DNA from 4 places in the Ectopseudomonas toyotomiensis genome. Region 2 is predicted to be linked to each of the others. Evidence: predicted binding sites of a transcription regulator. Region 2 holds the regulator's gene; each other region holds the start of a gene.
The links. Region 2 encodes FliA, which starts transcription of late flagellar genes. Its sites were predicted from a motif close to CTAAAGTTTNNNNNNNNNNNGCCGNTAA; they were not measured.

Region 1: a site for FliA is predicted at 2,106-2,133, ahead of JWV26_RS22040 (methyl-accepting chemotaxis protein). Genes of this name have one in related genera too.
Region 3: a site for FliA is predicted at 1,588-1,615, ahead of JWV26_RS07835 (methyl-accepting chemotaxis protein). Genes of this name have one in related genera too.
Region 4: a site for FliA is predicted at 1,584-1,611, ahead of JWV26_RS23700 (methyl-accepting chemotaxis protein). Genes of this name have one in related genera too.

Annotation. Positions count from the first base shown of each region.
Region 1 covers NZ_CP070505.1:4,754,004-4,757,394, forward strand. Annotated here, with positions in the region: gene JWV26_RS22035 (hypothetical protein) at 1-359, opposite strand, end outside; gene JWV26_RS22040 (methyl-accepting chemotaxis protein) at 367-2,001, opposite strand; gene JWV26_RS22045 (undecaprenyl-diphosphate phosphatase) at 2,253-3,083, shown strand; gene JWV26_RS22050 (DUF1294 domain-containing protein) at 3,080-3,391, shown strand, end outside.
Region 2 covers NZ_CP070505.1:197,540-200,930, reverse strand. Annotated here, with positions in the region: gene flhF (flagellar biosynthesis GTPase FlhF) at 1-173, shown strand, start outside; gene fleN (flagellar synthesis regulator FleN) at 288-1,118, shown strand; gene fliA (RNA polymerase sigma factor FliA) at 1,115-1,861, shown strand; gene JWV26_RS00920 (chemotaxis response regulator CheY) at 1,961-2,335, shown strand; gene JWV26_RS00915 (protein phosphatase CheZ) at 2,355-3,143, shown strand; gene JWV26_RS00910 (chemotaxis protein CheA) at 3,156-3,391, shown strand, end outside.
Region 3 covers NZ_CP070505.1:1,703,412-1,706,802, reverse strand. Annotated here, with positions in the region: gene JWV26_RS07850 (DUF1329 domain-containing protein) at 1-519, shown strand, start outside; gene JWV26_RS07845 (GNAT family N-acetyltransferase) at 527-925, opposite strand; gene JWV26_RS07840 (AAA family ATPase) at 957-1,505, shown strand; gene JWV26_RS07835 (methyl-accepting chemotaxis protein) at 1,808-3,391, shown strand, end outside.
Region 4 covers NZ_CP070505.1:5,102,793-5,106,183, forward strand. Annotated here, with positions in the region: gene JWV26_RS23700 (methyl-accepting chemotaxis protein) at 1-1,540, opposite strand, end outside; gene JWV26_RS23705 (Na+/H+ antiporter family protein) at 1,656-2,975, opposite strand; gene JWV26_RS23710 (methyl-accepting chemotaxis protein) at 3,161-3,391, shown strand, end outside.

The DNA of each region.
Region 1 (3,391 bases), 680 kb from region 2:
GCAGGCCCATCGTCCTTGATCTGGGTGCTGAGCAGCAGGCCCGGCTTGCCCAGAACCTTGCCCGGCAATACGCACAGGCCCGTCTTGCGGATGGCCTGGCTGTCGATGCCGTGCAGGGTGTCGTGGAAGGCGTAGGGGTTGGGCAGCACCACCATCTTGCGACCGAGATCGGTGGGGAAGTGCAGGCTGTAGTTGGTGTACAGCTGCCCCACCGATTCGGAATAGACGCACAGGCGATTCTCGAACAGCTTGATGAAACGCTCGGCCAGCTCGCGGCGGGCCATGCTGTCCAGGTCCCAGATCAGGTCCTGGTTCTGCGGCCGACTGAAATCGACCTCCTGATGTTGCATGCTGCTCATGCTCGACTCATACGCGGAACTGCCCAAGCAGACGATTGAGCTGGTCGGCCAGCTGTTTCAGGTGCTGGCTGGCTGCGCTCGACTGTTCGGCAGCCTCGGCGGTGTTGTGGGCCAGTGCTGCCGTCTGCGTGACGTTCTGATTGATGTCTTCCACCACGTGGGATTGTTGCAGGGTGGCGCTGGCGATCGAGGCGTTGAGCCCGGTCAGGTTGCGTAGCGATTGGGCGATCTGGGCGAGGCTCTCGCCAGCCTGGCTGGCCTGTTCCACGGTCAGCTGGGAAGCACGGCTGCTGTCGTTGATCACCTTGACGGCGGCCTCGGAGTTGCCTTGCAGGCGCTCGATCATACCCTGAATTTCAGCGGTGGACTGCTGGGTACGTTGCGCCAGAAGCCTCACTTCGTCCGCGACCACGGCGAAACCACGGCCCTGCTCACCGGCGCGGGCAGCCTCGATGGCGGCGTTGAGAGCGAGCAGGTTGGTTTGCTCGGCGATGGAACGGATCACCTCCAGCACGCTGCCGATCTGCGTGCTCTCACTGGCCAGCGATTGGATCACCTCGACGGCCTTGTCGATGGTGCCCGACAGCTGATCGATCTGGCGCAGGCTCGCCTCGATGTTCTGCTGGCCCTGGCTGGCCTGCTCCTCGGCGGTGTGCATCTCGCTGGAGGCGTGCTCGGCGTTTTTCGCCACGTCCTGCACGCCGTAGGTCACCTCGTTGACGGCGGTCGCCACCAGTTCCATCTGCTGCGCCTGTTGCTGGCTGTGGCGCTGCGCTTCGCTGGAGATGTCGCCAAGCGAGCGGGCAGCCTGATCGAGCGACCCCGCTGAATCGAGCATCTGCCGGATCACATGACGCAGCTTCGCGGTGAAGGCATTGAAATAGGTCGCCAGGGCGGTCAACTCGTCACGCCCATGGGTGTCGAGGTTGCGAGTCAGGTCGCCTTCGCCGCTGGAAATGCTGGCCATGGCGTCCACTGCGGCCTGCAGCGGCTGCACGATGCTGCGAGTGATCAGCACCACCAGTCCAGTCAGCAGCAGGGCGATCAGCAGACCGATGCTCATGGCTTTCACTGCCTGGGCCCTGAACTCCGCCTGCACGTCATCGACATAGACGCCGGAGCCGATGATCCAACCCCAGGGCTGGAACAGCTCGACATAGGAGATTTTCGGTACCGGGTCAGTGGCGCCGGGTTTTGGCCAGCGGTAGTCGACCTGGCCGGCCCCCTGGCTGCGGGTAATGGCAACCATGTCGTTGAACAGCGCCTTGCCGTCCGGGTCCTTGAAGCCGGAAAGGTTCTGCCCCTCGAGCTTGGCATTCATCGGATGCATGAGCATCACCGGGGTCTGGTCATTGATCCAGAAGTACTCCTGGCCGTCGTAGCGCAAACCGCGTACCACTTCCATGGCCTGCTTCTGCGCCTCTTCGCGGCTCAGGCTGCCGGCGCTTTCCAGGTCATGGAAGTGCTTGAGAATACCGGCCGCGCTCTGCACCACATGCTCGGTCTTTTCCGATTTGCCGGCGTAAAGATCGGTGTGGATCTGGCGCAGCATGTAGGCGCCCTGCAAGATCAGCGTCAGAATGGCCAGCGCCAGGATCAGCCATAGACGGCGGCTGATGGGAAGACTACGTAAGCTGTTCATGGACGAATTCCTGATTGTTGTAATTGTCGGCTTCAGGGCTGCCTCGAAGGGTGCAGAGCAATACTGTCACATCGAGGCATTATTCACTCTAGTTGTCTGATAGCATTTCGGCAGCCCGAGGCAGAACCTGAATGAGCACCGGGCTAGACCGTCGCAAGGAACCTCCATGACGGTTTTGTGTCCCAGGGCCGGGGCCATGCTCCACGTTCTGAGTTTTACGCGTAGGTAGTTGCCGCGCTTTGGGGGATTTGATGGATTTCTGGGTGGCCTTTCAGGCCCTGATTCTGGGCATAGTGGAAGGCTTGACCGAGTTCTTGCCGATTTCCAGCACCGGACACCTGATCGTGGTCGGTGACTTGCTGGGCTTCAATGGCGAAAAGGCGACTGCGTTCAAGATCATCATCCAGCTTGGCGCCATCCTGGCGGTTATCTGGGAATTTCGAGCCAAGGTGCTCGGCGTCGTCGTCGGTTTGCCCAGCGACCCGAACGCGCAGCGTTTCACCTTCAACCTGCTGCTGGCGTTCATTCCTGCGGTGATCTTTGGCCTGGCCTTCGCCGATCTGATCGAGCATTGGCTGTTCAATCCGATCACAGTGGCCATGGCATTGATCATTGGCGGCATCATCATGCTCTGGGCGGAGAAGCGCGAACACGCGATCAAGGCCGAAACGGTCGACGACATGACCTGGAAGCTGGCATTGAAGGTTGGCCTTGCGCAATGTCTGGCACTGATTCCGGGTACGTCGCGTTCGGGCGCCACCATCATTGGCGGCCTGGTATTTGGGTTGTCGCGCAAGGCCGCGACCGAGTTCTCCTTCTTCCTGGCCATGCCGACCATGGTCGCGGCTACGGTCTATTCGCTGGTCAAGTACCGCGACATCCTGCAGATAAGCGACTTGCCGATCTTCGCCATCGGTTTCGTCAGCACCTTCATCGTGGCGATGATCACCGTGCGCGCACTGCTCAAGTTCATCACCAGCCACAGTTATGCGGTGTTCGCCTGGTACCGCATTGCCTTCGGCCTGGTGATTCTCGCCACCTGGCAACTGCACCTGATCGACTGGAGCACGGCGCAACCGTGATCGGCAACGAACGCAAGGGGCGTCTTAAAAGCTGGGATGACGCCAAGGGTTTTGGTTTCATCCAGCCGCTCAACGGCGGCGCTGAAGTCTTCGCGCACATCTCGGTGATGCGCGGTGATCGTCGCCCGCAGCCGGGCGACGAAGTGCTGTTCATCGAGGGGCGTGAGGAAAGAGGGCGGCCACGGGCCGAGCACTTGCGCCTGACTGGTGAGCTCAGCCTCGATCGCCAGTCTATCCGGCGCAAACCGAAAACGCCCGGCACGGCGGCACCGGTAGTGCGAAAGGCTGCTGCCAAATCCACGCACCGG
Region 2 (3,391 bases):
CGGTAGCCTATGTGACGGACGGGCCGCGGATTCCGGACGATCTGCATGTGCCGCGTAGCCATCAGCTGGTCAGCCGTGCCGTTGGGCTGCAGGCTGCCGAGGAGCCGAGTGAGGACGCCATGGCGCAGATGTTCGCCGGCCTCTATCACAATCCGGCCAAGCGAGCCGGTTGACGCAGCGAGAATGTTGCACCCTCTCGCCACGTGGTGCGGGAGTGAACGGCCTCAACAGGTGCTTACCAACGACCTGTAAGGCCAAGTCGAAGTTAGACAAGGTGTAGAAAGAACATGGGTATGCATCCCGTACAGGTGATTGCGGTGACTGGCGGCAAGGGTGGCGTCGGCAAGACCAATGTGTCGGTCAATCTGTCCATGGCCCTGGCCGATCTCGGCCGTCGGGTCATGCTGATGGACGCCGACCTTGGCTTGGCCAACGTCGACGTTCTGTTGGGCCTGACGCCCAAGCGCACCCTGGCCGATGTCATCGCGGGTGAATGTGATCTGCGTGACGTTCTGCTGCAGGGGCCGGGTGGCGTGCGCATCGTGCCGGCAGCATCCGGTACGCAGAGCATGGTCAGCCTCACGCCGATGCAGCACGCCGGGTTGATCCAGGCGTTCAGTGACATCAGTGAAAACCTTGACGTGCTGGTGATCGACACCGCTGCCGGTATCGGTGATGCGGTGGTCAGCTTCGTGCGTGCGGCGCAGGAGATCCTTGTGGTGGTCTGCGATGAGCCCACCTCGATTACCGACGCCTACGCGTTGATCAAGCTGCTCAATCGCGATCACGGCATCAGCCGCTTCCGCGTACTGGCCAATATGGCCCATAGCCCGCAGGAAGGACGCAATCTCTTTGCTAAGCTGACCAAGGTGACGGATCGTTTCCTCGATGTCGCCCTGCAGTATGTCGGTGCCGTGCCTTACGATGAGTGTGTGCGCAAGGCCGTGCAGAAGCAGCGCGCCGTCTATGAAGCCTTCCCTCGATCCAAGTGCGCCCTGGCGTTCAAGGCGATAGCTCAGAAGGTAGATACCTGGCCGTTACCGGCCAATCCCCGTGGTCATCTGGAGTTTTTCGTCGAGCGTCTGGTGCAACAACCGACCGCAGACTCGGCCGTATGACAGCAGCTTCTGGACTTCGTATGTACAACAAGGCTCAGGCGCAGGACTCCCAGCACCAGCTGATCGAGCGCTATGCGCCGCTGGTCAAGCGCATCGCCTACCACCTGCTGGCTCGTCTGCCGGCCAGCGTGCAGGTCGATGATCTTATCCAGGCCGGCATGATCGGCCTGCTCGAAGCCTCGCGCAAATACGACTCCAGCAAGGGTGCCAGTTTCGAGACCTTCGCCGGTATCCGTATTCGCGGCTCCATGCTCGACGAGGTGCGCAAGGGTGATTGGGCGCCGCGTTCGGTGCACCGCAACAGCCGGATGGTCAGTGATGCCATTCGTGTCGTGGAGGCCAGAACCGGACGGGACGCTAAAGATCACGAGGTTGCGGCCGAACTCCAATTGAGTCTGGAAGATTACTACGGCATTCTTGGCGACACTTTGGGCAGCCGCCTGTTCAGTTTCGACGACCTGTTGCAGGACGGCGAACATGGCGGGTTGCACGAAGACGCCGGACACACTCACCTCGAACCTTCGCGGGACCTCGAAGACGAACGCTTCCAGGCGGCCTTGGCCGATGCCATCGCCGGTTTGCCGGAGCGCGAACGTCTGGTGCTGGCGCTGTATTACGATGAAGAACTGAACTTGAAGGAAATCGGTGAAGTGCTGGGGGTTAGCGAGTCACGTGTTAGCCAGTTGCACAGCCAGTGCGCGGCGCGTTTGCGCTCGCGGCTGAGTGAGTGGCGCGCTGGCTGAACGCGGCGTACTCGCAGGCGCAAACGGTTTCACGATTAAAGGGCGTAGTTGCAAGCGCAATACGTTTGGGACTGTACGGAGGTCGACTTGGACAAGAACATGAAAATCCTCATCGTTGACGATTTCTCGACGATGCGACGGATCATCAAGAACCTCTTGCGGGATTTGGGTTTCACCAACACCGCGGAAGCCGATGACGGCACCTCGGCGCTGCCGATGCTGCAAAGCGGCAGTTTCGACTTTCTGGTGACCGACTGGAACATGCCTGGCATGACCGGCATCGACCTGCTGCGCGCCGTACGTGCCGACGAGCGCCTCAAGCACCTGCCGGTGCTGATGGTGACTGCTGAAGCCAAGCGCGATCAGATCATCGAGGCGGCCCAGGCCGGTGTGAATGGCTACGTGGTCAAACCCTTCACCGCTCAGGTGTTGAAGGAAAAGATCGAGAAGATCTTCGAGCGGGTCAACGGCTGATGTCAGCCGCGAGGGTGCTATGGAACACGATGACTCCACGCTGGGTGACCTCGAGTCGACCCTGAAAAACAATGCCCGCGATCTGGTCGATAGCCTTGAACAAGGTAATTTCGGCGCCGCGGTGCAACTGATCAACGAGCTGAACAAGGTCCGCGACCGCGGGCTGTATCACGAGGTCGGCAAACTGACCCGTGAACTGCACAACGCCATTGTCAATTTTCAGCTCGATCCGCGTATGCCGCATGCCCAGGAGCTGTCGCAGATCGCCGATGCGACCGAGCGCCTGAACTACGTCGTGACCATGACCGAGAAGGCCGCCAACCGGACCATGGATCTGGTCGAGCAGAGTGCGCCGCTGGTCAACGACCTCAGTGACGAAGCGCAGAGCCTCAGCGCTGAGTGGGGCCGCTTCATGCGCCGCGAAATCGGTGCCGACGGTTTCCGCGAGCTGGCCAAGCGTGTCGAGCTGTTCCTCGCCCGCAGTGAACGAGATGGCGCCAAGCTCTCCGGCCACCTCAACGACATTCTGTTGGCTCAGGACTATCAGGACCTTACCGGCCAGGTGATCAAGCGTGTCACCCAGCTGGTGACCGAAGTGGAAAGCAACCTGCTCAAGCTGATGCTCATGGCCAGCCAGGTCGACCGTTTTGCCGGTATTCAGCACGACCACGAAGCGCTGCGTACCGAACAGGAAAAATCAAAAGAGCCATCGCGGGGTGAAGGTCCGCAGATTCATGCCGATAAGCGTGATGACGTCGCCTCCAGCCAAGACGATGTCGACGACCTGCTGTCCAGCCTAGGGTTCTAAGGAGCACACAATATGAGCTTCGGCGCCGATGAAGAGATCCTCCAGGATTTCCTGGTAGAGGCCGGCGAGATTCTCGAACAGTTGTCCGAACAGTTAGTCGAGCTGGAAAGCCGACCGGACGACATGAACCTGCTCAACGCCATCTTCCGCGGTTTCCATACCGTCAAGGGCGGAGCGGGTTTCCTCCAGCTCAACGAGTTGGTGGAGTGCTGCCATATCGCCGAAAACGTCTTCGACATCCTGCGCAA
Region 3 (3,391 bases), 1.5 Mb from region 2:
AATGGCATGGCCACCGCCGACCAGGTGGATTCCTACAATGGTGCGCCGGATCGCTACGAGTGGCAGTTGTTGGGCAAGCGCGAGATGCTGGTGCCCTACAACAGCTATGCCGTGCACCAGCGCGGCATTCCCTACGCCGATATCCTGCAGGCCAAGCACATCAACCCCGAGCTGTTGCGTTACGAGCTGCACCGCGTCTGGGTGGTCGAGGCGGATCTGCGTACCGGTTTCAGCCATCCCTATGGCAAACGCCGTTTCTATCTGGATGAGGACAGCTGGCAGATCCTTGCCGTCGATCTGTATGACCGCAACGGCAACCTGATCGGTCTGCAGGAGGCCCACCCGATCAGCTACTACGACGTGCCGATGTTCGGCTCGACCCTGGAGACCATTTACGACCTCAAGGGTGGCCGCTACTTCGCTGACGGCCTGGATAACAACGAGAAGATGTACGACTTCAACGCCCGACTGAGCCCGCGCGACTTCACCCCGCAGGCGCTGCGCCGCGAAGGTAACTGAACCGTCCTCACTGGCGCGACCAGCGCATCGTCAGCTCCGGCTGGCCGGTGTGCGGGTCGCGCGTCTCGTACAGCGTCACGAACCCGCCTGCCCGGTAGACGCCGAGTTCCAGGCGGTTGCGCCTGCGTTTGGCTTCGTCCAGCAGCTGACTACCCAGACCGCGGCCTTGCGCGTCCGGGCTGACGAACAGCGCAGCCAGGCGCTGTTCATGCAGCGACGCGAAGCCCAGCACTTGACCCTGTTCCTCCAGCACCAGGGTTTCGGCCTGCGGCAGATAAAGCTCGCGCATGGCGGGTAGCTGCTCGTACCAGAACGTCTCCGGCACGAAGTCGTGGGCCAGAATGGAAGTTCTCAGCCAGAGGTCGAGTAGCGCGTCGCTGTCTGTGGGATGGTAGGGGCGAATCATGATGAAATCCTGTTCGAGGAGAGGGACATCCATGGAGGTTCGGTTACATATCTTCGGGGCATCCGGCTCGGGCACCACCACGCTGGCCCGCACGCTGGCCGAGCGCAATGGCTGGCTGCACCTGGATACCGACGATTTCTACTGGCTGCCGAGCGAGCCGCCCTATCAGCACAAGCGGCCGCCCGAGGAGCGCGTCAGGCTGATCCGCGAGCGTAGCGCACAGGCGCCCAGCTGGGTGCTCAGTGGTTCGCTGTGCAGCTGGGGCGAGGCGCTGATCCCTTCGTTCAGCCATGCCCTGTTCCTGCGCCTGGACGACCGGGAGCGCATGCGCCGACTGCGGCAGCGTGAAGCGCAGCGCTACGCTGAACGCATTCTGCCAGGAGGTGACATGCACGGGCAGAGCCTGGCTTTCCTGCAATGGGCCGCCGGCTACGAGCAGGGGGACCTGCACACACGCAGCCTGCTTATGCACGAAACCTGGATGGCCCGCCATCTGGGCTGCCCGCTGCTGCGGCTGGACTCCACCCGGCACACGCCCGAACAACTGGCTGAGCGCGTGCTGAGCTGGCTGCAGTCCTGAGCGAGGTGCTCAGTAGATCCAGTGCCGTAGTTAAGAGACCCCTCTAACTCAGTGCTTTTAAGCGGTTTTGCACGCTTTCGGCTTCACGTTTTCCGTCGTGCGGTCGCTTATTAACTGCGTGTGCCCGTCAGAACTGGCCAGGTTCCCGGGCAACCCCATAACCGCTTCCCAGATCCCGGTGATAGCGCTCTGTGCTGAAAGCCTGCTCAGGGGCTCGCGCTTCCGCGCTGCGTCGCTTGCTCACGGATCTGGCTTTCAACGACAGGTGTCTGCTCGAGCCTGACATCGATGGAGTCCTGTGCATGAATATCAAGGATTGGCCGCTGCGCCTGAAAATCACCCTGACGGCGGCGGCGCTGTTATCGCTGGTCAGCATTGTGCTGATCTGGCAGAGCGTTTCTTCCCTGGACCGGACCGTCAATGACACCCTGCGGCGGGATATCGACGGCTTCGCCCAGTCGATATCGGTCAACCTGGGCAACTGGATGAACGACCGCATCAACGCCGTGAAGACCACTGCGGGCAGCCTGGTGCAGCAGCCGCAGATCGCCCCGCACATTCTGCTGCAGCAGACCTGGGCGACCTTCGCCTTCAATATCACCTACATCGGCACCGTCGATGGACAGATGCTGCAGAATGACCCGACGGTGATCCTGCAGAACTACGATCCGCGCCAGCGCGGCTGGTATCAGGGCGCCGAGAAGAACAACGATGTGTTCATCAGCGACCCTTACGTATCGCTCACCGATGGCGCCTACGTGGTGACCATCGCCTACCCGGCACGTCGTAACGGCACGCTGATTGGCGTGGTCGGCGCCAACCTGACGCTCGATACGTTGACCGAGACCATCGGCAAGTTGAGCATCCCTGGCGAAGGCTACGCGCTGTTGATCGATCAAAGCGGGCAGATGATCGCGCACCCCGACAAGGAGTGGCGCACCAAGTCGGCAGCCGACTTTTCGCCAGCGCTGGCTGACGAGCAGCTCAACGCCCTGGTGCAACAGCGTCGTCTCACTGAGGCTGAGGTGGCGGGCACCGATAGCCTGCTGTACGCCGTCGAGATCCCCAATACCCGATGGACTTTCGTGATGGTCATGGATGAGGCAAAAGTGCTCGCGCCGGTGCGTGAGCAGCTCGCTGTGCAGTTGATCATCGGTACCGGCATGCTGGCCGTCGCCATTCTGGTGCTGGCTCTGCTGGGCCGTGTGCTGTTCCGTGATCTCGAGCAGATCCGTCACAACCTCAACGCCATCGCCGAAGGCAATGGTGACCTGACCCAGCGCCTGCCGGTCAACTCCAATGACGAGATTGGCCAGCTATCGAGCAGCTTCAACCGCTTCATCGAGCAGTTGCACGGCATCATCTCCCGCCTGCGTGAGGTTGCCGTGGCGCTGAGCAACGAGTCCGGACAGGTCGCGCAGGATGCTGAAGCGCAGAACCAGCACGTGCAGCAGCACCAGTCCGAGCTGCACCTGGTGGCCACTGCGGTGACGCAGATGGCTTCCGCCACACAGGAAATCTCGCACAATGCCGAGACCGCCTCCGGTCAGGCCGTGGATTCGGTCAGCCTGAGTGTGGAAGGGCGCCGCCAGGTGGAGCGCAGCCAGCAGTCCATCGCCCTGCTGGCTGAAGAAGTCGAAGGGGCCGGGCGCATCATCGATGAATTGCACCGCCACTCCAACGAGATCAGCTCGATTCTCTCTACCATCGCCAGCATCGCTGACCAGACCAACCTGCTGGCCCTCAACGCGGCCATCGAGGCGGCGCGTGCCGGTGAGCACGGTCGCGGTTTTTCGGTAGTGGCCGACGAGGTGCGCGTGCTGTCCAAGCGCACCCATGAGTCGACCCGCGAGATCGAGGCGATGATCCAGGTACTGCAGGACGCC
Region 4 (3,391 bases), 330 kb from region 2:
CGGCCACTGCCGTCTGCTCCTCGGCGGCGCTGGCGATCTGCGCGTTCATCGCATTGATGGTGGCGATCAGCTGAGCAATGGCATCGAGCGACTCTCCGGCCTTGTTGGCCTGCTCGCTGGTCAGCTCTCCGGCATCGCTGGAGCGGCGCATCGAGGTCACTGACTGCTGGGTGCCCTGCTGCAGACGGTCGATCATGCCCTGGATTTCCTGGGTGCTCTGCTGGGTGCGGCTGGCCAGTGCACGCACCTCATCGGCGACCACGGCGAAACCGCGCCCGGCCTCACCGGCACGCGCGGCTTCGATGGCGGCGTTGAGCGCCAGCAGGTTGGTCTGCTCGGCGATGGAGCGAATCACGTCGAGCACGCTGACGATGGACAGTACGTCCTGCTGCAGGTTGTCGAGCGATACGCCGCTGCTGCGGATGTCCTCGACCAACGAGTGAATACGCTGAATGCTGCCATCGACCACGCTCTTCGCCGCCTGGCCCTCGCGGTCGGTCTGCTGCGCGGCTTCAGCGGCGTTCTGCGCGCTCTTGGCGACTTCGTGAGCGGCGGCGGACATTTCGTTGATCGCCGTGGCCACCTGATCGGTTTCATGGCGCTGCTGCCCCATGGCCTGCTCGGAGCGCTGCGCCTGCTCCGATACCTGACTCACCAGCTCGGTGAGCTGCCCGGTCATCTCGACGATCTGCCGCACCAGGCCATGCACCTTCTCGACAAAACGGTTGAAGGACCCGGCCAACTGGCCCAGCTCGTCCTCACTGGTGACGGGCAGACGGCGGGTTAGATCGCCCTCACCCGCGGCGATATCATCGAGGTTGGCCTTGATTTGCTGCAATGGACGCAGGAAGGCGTTGCTCAGCCAGACACCTATCACGCCGAACACCAGTAGAAGGACCGCCGCCACTACCATGATGCTGGTGATGATGGTACCGATGCGGCGGTCGATCTCGGCCTGTACTTCGGCGATCTGCGCCTCGATACCGTCGAGGTTGAGCGCGGTGCCAAGGGCCATATCCCATTTGGGCAGGTAGTAGCTGTAGGCGAGCTTGGGCACCATTACCGATTCGTTACCCGGCAGCGGCGAGGAGTAGTTGACGAAGTAGCTGTTGTTCTTCGCCACATTGACCAACTCACGGTTGATGTACACACCGTTCGGGTCGCGTCGGTCGGCTAGGCTCTTGCCGACATCCACCGGGCTGTCGCCACGGAACAGGCGCACCACGTTGGAGTCGTGGCCGAAGAAGTAGCCGTCGGCGCCGTACTTGATCTTCGAGAGGATGGCGATGGCCTGTTCGCGACTGGCCATGTCGCCTTGCGCGGCGCCATCGTAGAGCCCCTTCACCGAGCCCAGTGCGATCTGGATATAGTGCTCGAGCTCGCTGCGTTTCTCCTGCAGCAGACGCTCACGAGTCTCGGCCACTTCGTCAGCAGCCAGATTCTGCAGCACCCTCGCCGCCGTACCGCTGAGCACCAGCGCGAAGAGGATGACGGGAACCAGTGCAAGCAGGATTACCTTGGCTTTCAATGTCAGGCGCATTCTTATTGTCCTTGTGTGCGAAACCAAAAACGGGGCTACCGATATATCGGCAACCCCGTGGAAGAATTAAGCGACCCAAGGCGCCGAGAACTTAATCCGGCGTCTGTTCACGCCTTTACAGCAGCATAGCGGCGGCCCAACCGAACGCCAGCAGCGGCAGGTTGTAGTGCAGGAAGGTGGGCACCACGCTGTCCCAGATGTGGTTGTGCTGACCGTCGGCGTTCAACCCCGAGGTTGGCCCGAGCGTCGAGTCCGAGGCAGGTGAGCCGGCATCGCCCAGGGCACCGGCCGTGCCGACGATGCAGACGATGGCCAGCGGGCTGAAACCCAGTTGCACGCCCAGCGGCACGAAGATCGCGGCGATGATAGGGATGGTCGAAAAGGAAGAGCCGATGCCCATGGTCACCAGCAGCCCGACCAGCAGCATCAGCAGCGCGCCAACGGCCTTGTTGTGGCCGATCAGGGCTGCCGCGCTATCGACCAGCGTCTTGACCTCACCGGTGGTCTTCATCACCTCGGCGAAACCGGCCGCAGCGATCATGATGAAGCCGATCATGGCCATCATCTTCATGCCCTCGGTAAACAGGCCGTCCGCCTCTTTCCAACGCACCACGCCGGACACCGAGAAGATCACGAAACCGACCAGCGCGCCGATGATCATCGAGTCCAGCCACAGCTGCACGACGAACGCTGCAGCGATGGCCAGCCCCGCAACCAGCAGGCTCAAGGGGTTGTATTGCACATCCACGCGCTCGGCCTGGGCGACCTTTTCCAGGTCATAAACGCGCTTGCCACGATAGCTGAACAGCACCGCCACGAGCAGCCCGCATAGCATGCCCAGCGCCGGAATGGCCATGGCCTGGGTGATGCTGATACCCGTGACGTCGACACCGGACTTGGCAACATTGGCCAGCAGGATCTCGTTGAGGAAGATGCCGCCAAAACCCACCGGCAGGAACATATATGGGGTGATCAAACCGAAGGTCAGCACGCAGGCGATCAGGCGACGGTCCAGTTGCAACTTGCTCAACACATAGAGCAGCGGCGGTACCAGCAACGGAATGAAGGCGATGTGGATCGGCAGCAGGTTCTGCGAGGAGATCGCCACCGCCAGCAGCAGCCCGATCAGCAGCCACTTCAGCGCTCCACCTGCGCCTTCCTGCTGCTGGCCGACCAGCGCCAGCGCCTTGTCCGCCAAGGCGTGAGCCAGGCCCGACTTGGCGATGGCCACCGCGAAAGCGCCAAGCAGCGCGTAAGACAGTGCAACCGTCGCGCCACCACCGAGCCCCTGGTTGAACGCTTGCAGCGTGCCCTCGACGCCCAGCCCTCCAAGCAGCCCACCGGCCAGCGCACCAATGATCAGCGCCACTACCACGTGTACGCGACAGAGACTGAGGACCAGCATGATGCCGACCGCAGCGATTACAGCGTTCATAAAGCACTCCACCTGCACGACGCAAAAAGCCGCGTACTCTGCCGTAAGCGAGCCACACCTGTCAAAACGCATGCTCGTTCATTATTTAAATCGAAACGTGCATAATTCCGACCACACACCGTATCGATCAAGAATGCGGGCTGCACACCGATAACCCTGTTAGTCCATGCAGAAAGGAACGCACCATGCTGTTCAGCCGTCTTTCGATCCAATGGAAGATCACCCTGCTCGCCGGCCTGTGCCTGCTCGCCATCGTCACCTTGCTGGTGGGCGCCTCGCAGTATCAGTCCAGCCGCAGCGCCAGCCTGGTGCGCGATGCCAGCTCTGCCATGCTGGAAGAGAGCGCGACACTACGCCTCAAGGCGCGCAGTGAATTACAGGCGATTCGCATCCAGCGTTACTTCATGGACGCCTAC